DNA from 3 places in the Neobacillus sp. plas4 genome. Region 1 is predicted to be linked to each of the others. Evidence: riboswitches for the same ligand, from Rfam matches in the RefSeq annotation. Region 1 holds a riboswitch; each other region holds the start of a gene.
The links. Region 1 has a riboswitch for lysine ahead of AC2TFD_RS12800 (transporter substrate-binding domain-containing protein). Riboswitches for the same ligand answer to the same signal wherever they lie in the genome.
Positions count from the first base shown of each region.

Region 2: linked by a shared signal. The riboswitch ahead of dapA (4-hydroxy-tetrahydrodipicolinate synthase) and the one ahead of AC2TFD_RS12800 (transporter substrate-binding domain-containing protein) in region 1 are both predicted to bind lysine.
Region 3: linked by a shared signal. The riboswitch ahead of AC2TFD_RS23420 (aspartate kinase) and the one ahead of AC2TFD_RS12800 (transporter substrate-binding domain-containing protein) in region 1 are both predicted to bind lysine.

Region 1 is NZ_CM170152.1:2,574,689-2,579,504, reverse strand. Features, by position in the region: gene AC2TFD_RS12815 (phosphoglycerate dehydrogenase) at 1-727, shown strand, start outside; gene AC2TFD_RS12810 (amino acid ABC transporter ATP-binding protein) at 798-1,541, opposite strand; gene AC2TFD_RS12805 (amino acid ABC transporter permease) at 1,554-2,285, opposite strand; gene AC2TFD_RS12800 (transporter substrate-binding domain-containing protein) at 2,348-3,184, opposite strand; lysine riboswitch at 3,286-3,467, opposite strand; gene AC2TFD_RS12795 (nitroreductase family protein) at 3,666-4,334, opposite strand; gene AC2TFD_RS12790 (NUDIX hydrolase) at 4,640-4,816, shown strand, end outside.
Region 2 is NZ_CM170152.1:763,678-768,493, reverse strand. Features, by position in the region: gene AC2TFD_RS03710 (M15 family metallopeptidase) at 110-613, shown strand; gene AC2TFD_RS03705 (class I SAM-dependent rRNA methyltransferase) at 894-2,090, shown strand; lysine riboswitch at 2,285-2,464, shown strand; gene dapA (4-hydroxy-tetrahydrodipicolinate synthase) at 2,592-3,479, shown strand; gene AC2TFD_RS03695 (spermine/spermidine synthase domain-containing protein) at 3,611-3,892, opposite strand; gene AC2TFD_RS03690 (hypothetical protein) at 3,913-4,482, opposite strand; gene AC2TFD_RS03685 (DUF2243 domain-containing protein) at 4,644-4,816, shown strand, end outside.
Region 3 is NZ_CM170152.1:4,636,727-4,641,542, reverse strand. Features, by position in the region: gene trxA (thioredoxin) at 1-137, shown strand, start outside; gene uvrC (excinuclease ABC subunit UvrC) at 351-2,123, shown strand; lysine riboswitch at 2,228-2,405, shown strand; gene AC2TFD_RS23420 (aspartate kinase) at 2,520-3,743, shown strand; gene AC2TFD_RS23415 (YslB family protein) at 3,792-4,244, opposite strand; gene AC2TFD_RS23410 (succinate dehydrogenase cytochrome b558 subunit) at 4,694-4,816, shown strand, end outside.

The DNA.
Region 1 (4,816 bases):
GTTGGTAGCGAATGACGCACTTGATTTAGATATGGATGTAATCGGGTTTGACCCGTTTATCTCTGTTGATACTGCTTGGAATTTATCCCGCAAAGTACAGAGAGCAATGACCATTGAACAATTATTCTCTGAATCTGATTATATTACGGTGCACGTACCATTAACTGCTGACACAAAAGGTATGTTTAATGTAGCAACCTTTAGCATGATGAAACCGGGAGTTCATATTTTAAACTTCTCTCGTGGTGAGCTTGTGAATGAAAATGATATGGCAGCTGCTCTTGAAGGCGGGAAAGTTGGAAAATATATTACTGATTTCCCGAACGAAGCTATATTGAAAATGAAAAATACAGTTCCAATTCCACACCTAGGAGCTTCCACACAAGAATCAGAGGAAAATTGTGCAATTATGGCTGCCCGTCAGGTCAAAGAATTTTTGGAAACAGGAAACATCAAAAACTCAGTGAATTTCCCAAATACTTATCTTCCTTATACAGGAAAGCGCCGAGTCATTGCATTTCATAACAATGTTCCGAACATGGTTGGACAGATAACATCTGCTGTATCTAGTTTCACTTTAAACATTGCGGATATGGTTAACAGAAGCCGAGGAGAATATGCTTATACAATGATTGACATTGATAATAAAGTAAATGGTGATGTTATTCCGGCTTTAGAGGAAAAAATCAAACAAATTTCCGGAATGGTAATCGCTCGGATTATTTAATCATATTTCTAATAAAAATGGAGCCAGGTTTCAATACTGGCTCCATTTTTTATGGTTTTTTTGTATATAATCACTGTAATAAATTTAACGTCCGTTTTAGGAATTCCCTCGTACGCTCTTGTGTTGGATTATTGAAAATTTGTTCTGGGCTTCCCTCTTCTGCGATAACTCCCTTGTCCATAAATACAACCCGGTCCGAAACTTCTCTTGCAAATTCCATTTCGTGGGTAACAATTAACATCGTAAGTCCAGATCCTGCAAGTTCCTTCATTACTTTTAGAACTTCTCCGACCATTTCTGGATCAAGAGCTGAAGTTGGTTCATCGAATAACATCACATCTGGTTCCATCGAAAGTGCTCTGGCAATCGCCACGCGCTGTTTCTGACCCCCGGAAAGCTGCTTTGGCTTCGCATTAATATACTTGTCCATCCCAACCACCTTCAAGTACTTCATCGCTACTTTTTCGGCCTCTTCTTTAGAGCGTTTTAATACCTTCACTTGCCCTACAACACAGTTGTTTAGCACATTGTGATTGTTAAATAAGTTAAATTGCTGGAACACCATACCCAAATGCTTCCGATAGTCCGTTGCATTATGGTTGTCATCCAAGATATTTTCACCATGATAGATAATTTGTCCGCCGCTTGGTTTTTCTAAAAGATTAATACAACGAAGAAGCGTCGACTTACCAGATCCTGAGGAACCGATGATGGTGACAACTTCCCCTTTTTTCACCGAAAAATTAATGTCTTTTAATACTTCATGTGTTCCAAAGGATTTGTTAAGGTGCTGAATATCAATAATCTTTTCCATATTCTCCCCTCCTTATTTTTGTAATGGTTCGTTTCCAATCATCGTATAGTTGTCAGATCCATCTAATCGCTTTTCAATGTATAGCAATATTCTTGTAACAATAAAGGTCATGACAAAATAAATCATACATGCTACGAAAAACGATTCAAAATATCTAAAGTTATTACCAGAAATTGATTTTGTCACGAAGTATAGTTCTGTAACGGAAATAACATTCAGAACGGATGTATCTTTAATATTAATAACAAATTGATTTCCTGTTGCAGGTAGTATATTTCGAATCACCTGTGGCAATACCACATTCCACATCGTTTGCAGATGATTCATTCCAATTGCATGCGCTGCTTCGAACTGTCCCTTATCAATTGAAACAATCCCACCACGGACAATTTCCGCCATATAGGCTCCTGTATTAATCGAAACAACAATGATAGCTGCTGCAAAAACATTCATATCGATACCAAATGCTAGCGCAGAACCATAATAAATTACCATTGCTTGTACAATCATCGGTGTTCCACGGAAGAATTCAATATAGATGGATAGAATTGCGTTTATCACGTTTAATAAGGCTTTTTTTGCACCGCGTTCAGGCATTGGGATGGTGCGGATTACCCCTGCTGCTAATCCAATTGCTGCTCCAATAATCGTTCCAATTAGAGAAATCAATAGTGTTAACCCAGCGCCACGAAGGAACATAGGCCAGTTTTCTGCAATTATTTTTATGACCCACTCAAGACTCATCTTTTATCCTCCTCTACCTTATAAAACCGACTGTATCCTTAATACAGCCGGTTTTGACATTTCTATTCTGCAGCTGGTTGATTCTTAATAGCTGTATCCATAATAGTTGTACGTTCTTCTTCTGAAATGCCCTTTAAAACTTCATTAATTTTTTCTGTTAATTCACTGCCTTTTTCAAGACCGACAGCAATGGCCGTATCATCTGGGGAAGTTTTAAATCCTTCTTCAAATTCAACCATTACGTAGTTTTCATTTGCAGCGGATGCACTAATTCCTTCTGGACGCTCTGATACATATCCATCAATCATCCCTGATTCAAGAGCTACCCTCATTGCTGGGAAGTTGTCCATCGCCGTTTTCTTGTCTACCCCTTTAATTTGATCAATCACTGAATAGTGGAATGTATTTAATTGAGCTGTAACTTTTGCTCCCTTGAAATCTTGGATAGAAGTTGCACCTTCGTACTTGCTGCCTTTTTTCACGACCATTACTAAATTTGAAGTATAGTAATTATCCGAGAAGTCAATGGTCTCTTTTCGTTCTGCTGTTGGTGACATACCAGCGATAATGGCGTCAATTTTACCAGAAGTTAAAGCTGGTACTAGGCCATCCCACTCTGTTTTAACAATTACTAATTCTTTTCCTAAACCTTCAGCGACTTTTTTGGCGATTTCTACGTCATATCCGCCTGCATATTCTGCAGAGCCATTGATTTTAACACCACCGTTGGAATCATCGTTTTGGGTCCAGTTAAAAGGAGCATACCCCGCTTCAAGCCCAACCTTAAATGTATTGTCTTCTGATCCCTTAGAATCAGAACCATTACTTGTCCCGCATCCTGTTACTAGTAGAATAGTAGAAACCAACAAAACTAAAAGTACCTTTACCTTGTTTCTCATCCTGTTCTCTCCCCCTGTTTTTTAAATTCTAAAACAAAAAACGACCTGAGATAAACTCAGGTCGTACTATCCATAGTTGCCCTTAAGTCCCCTCTTTTATCCCATGAGATAGCACAACCCAATAAACCGGAGAGTTTATTGAGACAGTCCTGCAGCTCTTAACTACAGACCCAGCATGTAATACCGAGAATATTACACACTTCGGCGACATTTCCTTCTCCATAGCATCATTGCTTCTCAAACTCCGCTAAAGACTGTTAAATACCGCGCCTCTACCTCACTGCAAAAAAGTGAGGTCTTATTTAATTGTATTCTTATTCTACAATACTATTCAGATAACCGTCAACTTGTTTCTATTGCCTTTATGAAAGTAACCCAAAAATGTCGGCTTTGTAAAAATGATTTAAAGAGCCTTAACATCAACAAAGCAGACTTTTTAATATAGATATATTATTCTATCATTTAATAACTTTGTATTATATTATTCTTTAACTGATGGCATTTCGTTAAAGAACGTTACATCCTCGATAGGAAGACGCGTAGTAGGATGTCCTGGTTTCGTTGCTTTTCCGATAGCAATGAGCATAACCGGCACAAACTGCTCGGAAATTCCGAACGCTTCAATGAACTTCACTTTATCGTACCCACCCATAGGTACAGTGTCGTATCCTTTGGATCGGGCGACAAGCATGAGTTGCATCGAGACAAGTCCTCCATCAGTATATACGATTTGGCGAGCCACTTCAGGAGGCAAGTTTGAGTACATGCTGACTGTTCGTTCAATGAATGATTTAGCCGTATCAGCCGGCATAAAACCTGCTTCAACAGCCTGTCCATAAATTTTTTCGGCTTTCTTGTAGCTTTCCACATCACCTAGTACCGCAATAACAGCAGAAGCTTCGACTACTTGTTGTTGGTTAAACGCGATAGGCAAAAGCTTTGTCTTCAACTCTGGTTTATCGATAACTAGAAAACGCCATGGTTGCAGGTTCGAAGACGAAGGAGCCAAAGTTGCCAGCTCCAGTATTTCAGACATTTCTTCACGTGAGATCTGCACGGTTGGATCGTATGCACGAACGGATCGACGTTCCCGAATAACATCTAAGAACATTTGCTGTTCGAGCTTATCTAAAGTTTGAGAGTTTGACATAATAATTCCTCCTAGTAATGACATGATAGTTTCGTTCAACTCTACTATGAGCACTTAAGAAAATTATTTTAATAGTAATGGTTTTTAACCCTATCATGAACAATGTGGTAAAAAATACAGCTACCATTAATGTTTGTATTTATACTAGGTAACCTTACTCAGATTGAATCCAATTGTCAAAAGTAATGCATTTGTAACTTTAACCATTAAAATAAGATGATTAGTAATATAGTCGTGGCAAATTTTTGATAAATTCATATAAATATTAATAGAAGATATTTTTAGAAAAACTGGTGGTGTTGATATTGGAACCTAAATGGCTGGATTGGGCGAAACAGCTTCAATCCATTGCGCAGGCGGGATTAACATATTCAAAAGATGTTTATGACTTGGAGAGATTTGAATTAATAAGAAATATTAGCGTTGATATTTTAGTTCATTACACAGATATGGACAAGCATGTAATCAAAGATTTATTTGCA
Region 2 (4,816 bases), 1.8 Mb from region 1:
GTACATGTGTAGATTTTTGATAGGAAGGGTTTTTGCGTTGAAATTTAAATTTAAAGCGTTCATTCCATTATTTCTGATTCTTATTGTATTATTCATTTTCATTAATCATATGGAAACTAACCCTTTCACAGGTTCAAATAGGAATCAAAATGTTTCCTTGCCAACAGAACTCCATCCGATTGTCAGGGAACGGGCGGACCAATTAATCCAACAGTCTGCCGCAAAGGGAATTGTCATTATGATAACGGATGACTTTCGCAGTGCCGAAGACCAGAATCGACTTTATGAAAAAGGCCGTACTGCCGAAGGAAATATTGTCACGCATGCAAAAGGTGGAGAATCTTATCACAATTATGGATTAGCCATTGATTTTGCGATCAAGACTCCCTCCGAAGAGGTCATTTGGGATAGGCAATACGATGGGAATAAAAACGGAAAAGGTGATTGGAACGAAGTGGTCGAACTGGCCAAAGCATTAGGCTTTGAATGGGGCGGTGACTGGAGCCAATTCAAAGATTACCCCCATCTGCAAATGGACTTTGGTTTGACCCTTGCAGAATTGCAGAACGGGAAAAGACCAGATGAATCAAGCTTAACTGCGGATACCCATTAAGTCGAACGTTTAGCAGCCTTAAAACTTGCTAAAAAAAAAATACTTTTTAGATAAAAAAATTGAGATCCAGATAGTTTGGATCTTTTTTTCATGTAGTTTGAAAAGATGGTTCTTTTGCTGTTATTTTGTTGTGAAGGCGCGCTACTATAGGAAAGAGTGTTATGATTATACTTTATTGCAGCAATTAGAGGTTGTAGCAATTTGCTAAGCGAAAGTGATTGATTTGCCAGAAGTTTGTTTACAATGTTACTAACCTAAATACATTTGTAAGGATGAAAAGATGAAAACGGAAATCAGCTTAAAAGTGAAATCAAAATTCGTTAATAAATTTAAGAACGGCTACCCGCTTATAACAAAGGACACCATTAGTAATCCTGATGTTTTAGTTGACGAAGGTATAACCATAAAACTTGTGGATGAACAGAATAACTTTATTGCCAAAGGCTATTATGGAAAGCAAAATAAGGGAATTGGCTGGGTGCTTAGCCGAAAAGAAAATGAGAAGTTCAATCAAAGTTTTTTTGAAAAGACCTTAAAGTCTGCTTTCAATCAGAGAGAATCGCTTTATAGGAGTTCTGAAACAACGGCATTCCGAGTGTTTAATGGTGAAGGTGATGGAATCGGTGGTTTAACGATTGATTACTTTGTTGGTTATTACTTGATTACCTGGTACAGTAAAGGCATTTACCATTTCAGGGAGTTTATTATAGACTCATTGAAGGAACTCGTGGAATATAAAGGCATTTATCAGAAAAAGCGATTTGATGAAAGTGGTAAATATATTGAAGAGGATGACTTCGTCGCAGGTGAACGAGGAGATTTCCCAATCCTTGTGAAAGAAAATGGTGTCAACATCGCAGTTTATTTAAATGACAGTGCCATGGTCGGTGTATTTTTAGATCAAAGGGATGTTAGAAAAACTTTACGAGATGTATATTCAAAAGGGAAACGGGTATTAAATACCTTCTCTTATACCGGTGTGTTTTCCGTATTTGCTGCCTTAGGAGGAGCGACGAAAACAACCAGTGTTGACCTTGCAAATCGAAGTAAAAGTAAAACAATCGAGCAATTTCGTTTGAATGAAATCGATGAGACAGCTCAAGATATCATTGTTGAAGATGTATTCAACTACTTCAAATATGCGGTGAAAAAGGGTCTATTGTTTGATGTGGTGATTCTTGATCCCCCAAGCTTTGCAAGATCAAAGAAGTTTGTCTTCAGCGCTGAAAAGGATTATAAAAACCTGTTAAAGGAAGCTATTTCGATAACAGAGGATAATGGAATCATCCTGGCCTCAACCAATTCCAGCTCCTTTGGTATAGAAAAATTCAAAGGATTCATTGATATAGCCTTTAAGGAATCAAACAAGCACTATAAAATATTGGAAGAATTCTCACTCCCTGAAGACTTCAGAACCAACAAACATTACCCAGAATCCAACTACCTAAAAGTAGTCTTTATCAAAAAGATGAAATAAAAGATCAGTTCTTGGACAAGTGTCCGCCTGAGGTGGACACTGTCCACGGGCGGTGCCTGTCACCGAAAAGTGTCACCGCAAAAGCAGCGGTGACAGGCACCGTTTTTTGCTCACCGTCTTTTGCTTGTTTTAGAATGAATTTTCTGTTATTATTAGTAATAATTAAATATTTTTCTTACTTCATTACGTTTTGAAGTGAGGATAGAGGCGCAATGACCATTAGTACGCAGTTTGAGGATAATGAGGTCCTGGGATGATTGCGGAAAGGGGAATTTGCCGAAGCGGATAGAATCTCATTTGTCTTGAAGCTGGTTCTGCTATTGAATAAATACAGAATTGTCATATAGGTATCTATATGGAGGGCTATCTTACGCAAGGGAACGGTTTATTATTATGTTTCTACTGCAGTAGCGAACCCTCGCTGCTGCTTTTTTGCGTTATCTTTCGTTGGCCTGATCCACCTCTAATTTTTCAAAAAAAATTATCCAAAGGGTGAGTATATTGAATTTTGGCCAAGTATTAACAGCGATGGTAACACCATTTGATCAGCATGGAGAAATTGATTACGGCGCAACTAGAGAACTAGTAAATTATTTAATTGCAAATGGAACTGATGGATTAGTTGTTGCAGGAACCACCGGCGAGTCTCCTACATTATCGACTGAGGAGAAAGTTTCCTTATTTAAATTCGTAGTCGACGTTGCAGCACGCAGAGTCCCAGTTATTGCTGGTACTGGCTCAAATAACACGAGAGCTTCTATTAACTTAACAAAACAGGCTGAAGAAGCGGGTGTTGATGGGATTATGCTCGTCACTCCATACTATAATAAGCCATCTCAAGAGGGAATGTATCAACACTTTAAAGCTATTGCCGAAGCTACTTCCCTTCCGGTTATGCTTTATAATATCCCTGGGCGCAGTGCAGTAAACTTGTCAGTAGAGACTATAGTCCGCCTGTCAGAAATTCAAAATATCGTGGCTATAAAAGAAGCTAGCGGTAATTTAGATGACATGGCTGAAATCATTAACCAAACACCTGCTGATTTCACTTTGTTTAGCGGTGATGATGGATTAACAATTCCTGTTTTAGCTATAGGCGGTGCTGGAGTTGTCTCCGTAGCCTCTCATATCATCGGCAATGAAATGCAGGAAATGGTTACACTATTTAAAAATGGACGTGTACAAGAAGCAGCGGATTTACATCGCCATCTTCTTCCAATCATGAAAGTATTATTTGCTGCACCAAACCCTTCACCGGTTAAAGCTGCATTGAATTTACAAGGTATTCAAGTTGGCGGCGTCCGCTTACCATTGATTCCTTTAAACGAAGATGAAATGACCACTCTAAATAGTGTTCTAGAAGCTGGTAAAGTTAATCTATTTGTATAAGATTGCTGCATAGTACCTGTCTTAATTAGGCAGGTGCTTTTTTATTTTAAGCATGAAAATAGACCATCCTGGTGATGGTCCCTCATTATCATCAAAACCTTTTACACATAGCACAATATAGACTTTTCTATTCAATAAGAAAATACTGTGTTGGGATGCTGCTGTTCAATCTTTTTCATTTTCACATACATGTCAATCCCATCCGAAACATCATGCCATAGATCGGTAAACACAAAGTCATATTTACCATTCGCGGTATGTTTTTGTGCATATTCAAACGCATCTGCCTTGATAATCCTAATCTTATGAGCATGTTTAAATTGCGGTAATACATATTTTTTATATAATTGAATGACATCTTCATTCATATCTACAACTGTGACACTTTCCACATTTTCTTTTTCAGAAACCATATAGGCATAATACCCAAGGCCTAGCCAAATGTAAGCACATTACCAAATGCACCATCAACCGCTTCTTTCATTGTTTCGATCTCATTTGGTGTAATGGTCATCCAAATTCGATCATTTTCTAAAACAGCCGGAAACCTAAATTCTTTATCAAAAAATCCGATTTGAGGTATCTGTCTTCCCTCTTTTGTTTGGATAATATCATTACAAACAAAGCCTTCAAAAGACTTGTAGTTTTCATACTTTAGCTCACTATTACCAATTTTCACCGTTGGAATTTTGATGTTTTTATAATATGGATTATCATAAAATTCATTTTCATCAAGTTTATGAATCATCTTTTTAAAATATTGGTTGAACAAGTCCTTATCTTGATTATTATCAACGATATCAAGCCAGAATGCGGCAGCTAATATAACACCAAATGCATATTCATATGAAACACCGCTTGTAACAATCTCATCGATTTCTTTTTTGGTAATAAAGTCAGGTGCATGATTTACTTTGTAATTATCTTCTTTGACTTTTTCTGTTAGTACGTTGGAATGTTTCATTCTCTCGCCTGACTTTTTTAATTTTATCCATTTTTCCATTCTACCATAGAATTTACTCCCTATTCTTCTTTAACTGTTTTCTAAAAATCAATCTCAACAATTCATTCATTGAATTTCCACAACGAAATAAAGGCGGTTTGGAACCTATTCAGACAGGCTAAACTAATTGGTAGGTAAATGCTGGATAGGAGGAGAAACCTTTGAATAAAGGTCGTAATGAACGGTTGAATTATTTAGGTCGTAATCTATTATCTGGCTGCTTGCTAGGGTTAGGTTTTGTCGGTTTTATAGACGAGGCGGTTTTCCACCAGGTGCTGCACTGGCATCACTTCTATGATAAATCTACTCCAGATATCGGGCTCGTATCTGATGG
Region 3 (4,816 bases), 2.1 Mb from region 1:
ACCAAGAAACTGCTGCAAAATACGGCGTTATGAGTATCCCTACATTATTAGTGTTCAAAAATGGCGAAGTAGTTGACAAAGTTGTCGGCTTCCAACCAAAAGACGCATTAGCAAGCGTATTAGAAAAGCACGTATAAGAAAGAAAAACCTTAGCTGGATTTGTTCTAGCTGGGGTTTTTTATTTTTGAAAGACCGGGTTAAACATAAAAATTTTGGCACCCTGTTGATTGAAGCGGAAATCAACAGGTCAGTTTTAAACAGCCAATGGAAAAAGATTAGGCTTTTCTTTATTCGCTTAATCATTTAAAATTTTAGGATAGATAATTAAGAGACGGGGAGGAGCAGCTGGAATGAATGAAAATATTAAACAAAAATTAACACTGCTGCCTGATCAGCCTGGCTGCTACTTAATGAAAGACCGTCAGGGAACGATCATTTATGTAGGAAAAGCAAAAGTACTTAAAAACCGAGTTCGCTCTTATTTCACTGGCTCGCATGACGGGAAAACATTACGGCTGGTCAATGAAATTGAGGACTTTGAATATATAGTTACCTCATCCAATATTGAAGCACTGCTGCTTGAATTAAATTTAATCAAAAAATATGATCCAAAATACAATGTCATGTTAAAGGATGATAAAACTTATCCGTTCATCAAATTGACAGCGGAAAGACACCCGAAACTTATCATTACTAGAAAAGTAAAAAAGGATAAAGGCAAATACTTTGGTCCATATCCAAATGTCATGGCAGCTAACGAAACAAAAAAACTGCTTGACCGAATTTATCCCTTACGAAAATGTTCAACGCTTCCGGACCGGGTTTGTTTGTACTACCATTTGGGTCAGTGTCTGGCACCTTGTGTGAATGAGGTACACGATGAGGAATACAAGCAAATGACAGACGAGATTACCCGTTTCCTTAATGGCGGATTTAAAGAAATAAAGAATGAACTGACGGAGAAAATGACGAGTGCTTCGGAAGAATTGGATTTTGAACGTGCCAAGGAATTCCGAGATAAAATTATTCATATCGAAACCATAATGGAAAAGCAAAAAATTACGATGACGGATTTTACAGATCGTGATGTATTTGGCTATGCAGTCGATAAGGGCTGGATGTGTGTACAGGTTTTCTTCGTACGCCAAGGAAAACTAATTGAACGTGACGTCTCGATGTTCCCGTTTTACAATGAGCCGGAAGAAGAAATTCTCACTTTTCTTGGTCGATTTTATGAAAAATCCAATCATATTAAACCTAAAGAAGTTCTTATTCAGGATGAAATCGATTTAACGATTGCCGAACAGCTCCTTCAAGTGAAAGTTCTAAAGCCGCAGCGCGGTCAGAAAAGGGACCTTGTTAAGATGGCGATCAAAAATGCGAAAATTGCATTGGCTGAGAAGTTTTCACTGATTGAAAAAGATGAGGTAAGAACGATAAAAGCGGTTGAGAATCTTGGTGAACTTATGGGAATTTATACCCCTCATCGAATCGAGTCATTCGATAATTCGAATATTCAAGGGACAGACCCTGTATCCGCCATGGTTGTATTTATCGATGGCAAGCCGAACAAGCGTGAATACCGAAAATATAAGATCAAATCTGTTACGGGTCCTGATGATTACGAATCCATGCGTGAAGTAACAAGAAGAAGGTATTCGAGGGCACTTAAGGAAGAACTGCCGCTGCCAGATTTAATTCTTATAGATGGCGGTAAAGGACATGTTGAGGCTGTCAGGGATGTACTCGAAAATGAGTTAGGATTAGATATTCCGTTAGCTGGAATGGTGAAGGATGAGAAGCACCGGACTTCTCAGCTTCTCTATGGAACTCCGCTTGAAATTATACCACTTGGCAGAAACAGCCAAGAGTTTTATTTATTACAAAGAATCCAGGACGAAGTTCACCGTTTTGCGATTACCTTTCATCGTCAAACCCGCTCAAAAAGCGCATTTCACTCCTTGTTGGATGACATTCCTGGTGTAGGGGAGAAGCGAAAAAAGCAATTGCTTAAAGAATTTGGCTCTGTTAAGAAAATGAAAGAAGCCACTTTTGAAGAGTTTAGGGCAATTGGGATTCCTGCACCTGTAGCAGAGGAATTAATGAAAAAACTTCAATCATAGCAATGGTCTTTTTACAATAATCTTAACAAAAACAGCCTTGTAAGAAAAAATTGGCTATGCTATAATGAGTGAAAATTTAAATTACTATCACTTTTTAATACTGAAGTGAAGGTAGAGGTGCGAGCTTCAATAGTAATGATTCTGAGAAGGATGAGCTTCTGGGAAGAATCATGAAAGGGGATGTTCGCCGAAGTGAAGAAAGTCTCATTTCTTTCTTTGCTGGTCCTGCATTGAATAAATGCCGGATTGTCAAGACGATTGTCTTGGAGAGCTATCTTACATTGTAGACGCAAGAATTTTTTGTGTATGTTAAACAATGAGATGCCCTCTCATTGTTTTTTATTTTTTACGGAAAGATAATGATTCTTAATCTACAAGTGAAAGCAGGGGAAAAAGATGGGTTTAATTGTTCAAAAATTTGGCGGCACTTCGGTAGGAAGTGTGGAAAAAATTCTAAATGTAGCAGGGCGGGTAAAAGCAGAAACAGACCAAGGAAATCAGGTGGTAGTCGTTGTCTCAGCAATGGGAAAATCAACAGATCATCTGGTCGGCTTGGCGAAAGAAATTTCTGGGCAGCCAAATAAACGCGACATGGATATGCTGTTAAGCACTGGAGAACAGGTGACCATATCATTATTATCAATGGCTTTAAATGAACAGAAATTGCCTGCGGTATCATTTACTGGCTGGCAGGCTGGTATTTTAACAGAGCCTGTCCATGGCAATGCACGTATTACAACGATTCATGCAGAATCCGTACAGAAACAGCTGGACGAAGGTAAAGTCGTTATTGTTGCGGGATTCCAAGGGATCACTGAAGATGGCGAGATTACCACACTCGGCCGTGGCGGATCTGATACGACAGCGGTAGCACTTGCGGCAGCTCTTAAAGCGGATAAGTGTGATATCTATACGGATGTAACTGGGGTATACACCACTGATCCAAGATATGTAAAGAGTGCACGTAAATTAAAATCAGTGTCTTATGATGAAATGCTTGAACTTGCTAATTTAGGTGCGGGGGTATTACACCCAAGAGCAGTAGAATTTGCAAAAAATTATCAAGTACCACTTCAGGTACGTTCGAGCTTGGAGATAGAAGAAGGAACAGTGATTGAGGAGGAAGCATCGATGGAACAAAACCTTGTAGTTCGTGGAGTGGCATTCGAAGATGAAATTACGAAGGTGAGCGTACTGGGTCTCGCCAATTCTTTAACAAGTTTATCTACAATCTTTTCAACGCTTGCGGAAAACCATTTAAACGTTGATATTATCGTGCAAAGTACAACAGAAGCAGAAACAGCGAATCTTGCCTTCTCGATTAAAACGGATGACCTTATAGAGACGTTAAATGTCCTTGAAAATAACAAGGATGTACTTAACTATGAGAGACTTGACGCTGAAAATAAATTGGCTAAAGTATCAATTGTCGGTTCAGGCATGATTTCAAACCCTGGGGTCGCAGCACAAATGTTTGAAGTCCTTGCAGCCAACGGGATCCAAATCAAAATGGTCAGCACCTCAGAAATCAAAGTTTCAGTCGTCCTTGAAGAAAAACATATGTTAAAAGCAGTAGAAGTACTACACCAAGCATTTGGTCTTTCTGCGGTCAGCGAATAAAGAGAAAAAAAGCTTTCATCTATTCGATGAAAGCTTTTTTAAAATTTTTTAAAGTGTATCTTTTCGATCCCATTTGACGGTGAATTGTACTTTATTTGCTTTTTTTACTGGGTGTTCGAAGGTTTCGGTGATGGCTTGTTTTTGGAGTTCGATTTGCTGGGCAAGGAAGCCTGCTTCAATTTGAAAGTAATGTTCCGCTTTTGATTTGACTCGAGAGACAATGAGCGGGCTTGTTAGTTCAAGTTCGATTTCATTTTTTCGCTCATTTTGTAATTCGAGCTGCCCCCAAGAGGCTTTTGTGAAAAAATCAATTACTTCATCAAGAGTGTTTAATGGGTGCTTGCGCGCTAATCGTTTTCCGGCCCAGTAAAGAATTTCGGGAGTGTCTTTTCCTAAGATTTCTGGCAATACAAATTCCCTAATTAATTCATAGCCAAACAACGAAATATTTTTTGGTTCGTCCGAATGTAAATTAAGTTCGACGACATTACTATCTTTCATATAGCTTCCCCTCTTTCTACCATTCTATTATATACAATTATGGCTTCCGATAAGAACACTTTTTATCGTGATGTGTGTAAAGCATTAGAGTAATAAAGGATTGTTATTTTGCAATATAATAGCCTGTCTTTCATCATAATTATGTTTTCCAAAAACGATGGAGGGCTCCCGGATAATTGTAAAAAATGTTAGGAATTTTATTGGGTTTCATACAAAATAATCCCAATTACTAGAAAAGAAACTTATAATTTAATATAATATCAATATATTTTAAAAATTTTATTTTTTTAAAGTTTTTGTGTATACGTTTTCTTGACGCTCTATGCGGATGAGAGTAAAATGGACTTGTCACATAATTGTCACAGTGGTGCTAAGTTTACTAACTATTAAAATGAACTGTAAGTTAAAAAGGGCTTAACATCATTTTAAAAATTCAAGGGGGGTTAATTATGGCGGGGAATCGTGAGTTTTTGAATCGAAGATTGCATTCATTACTAGGAGTTATTCCAATAGGTTTATTCCTTGTGCAGCATCTAGTAGTCAACCATTTTGCTACAGGAGGACCGGAATCC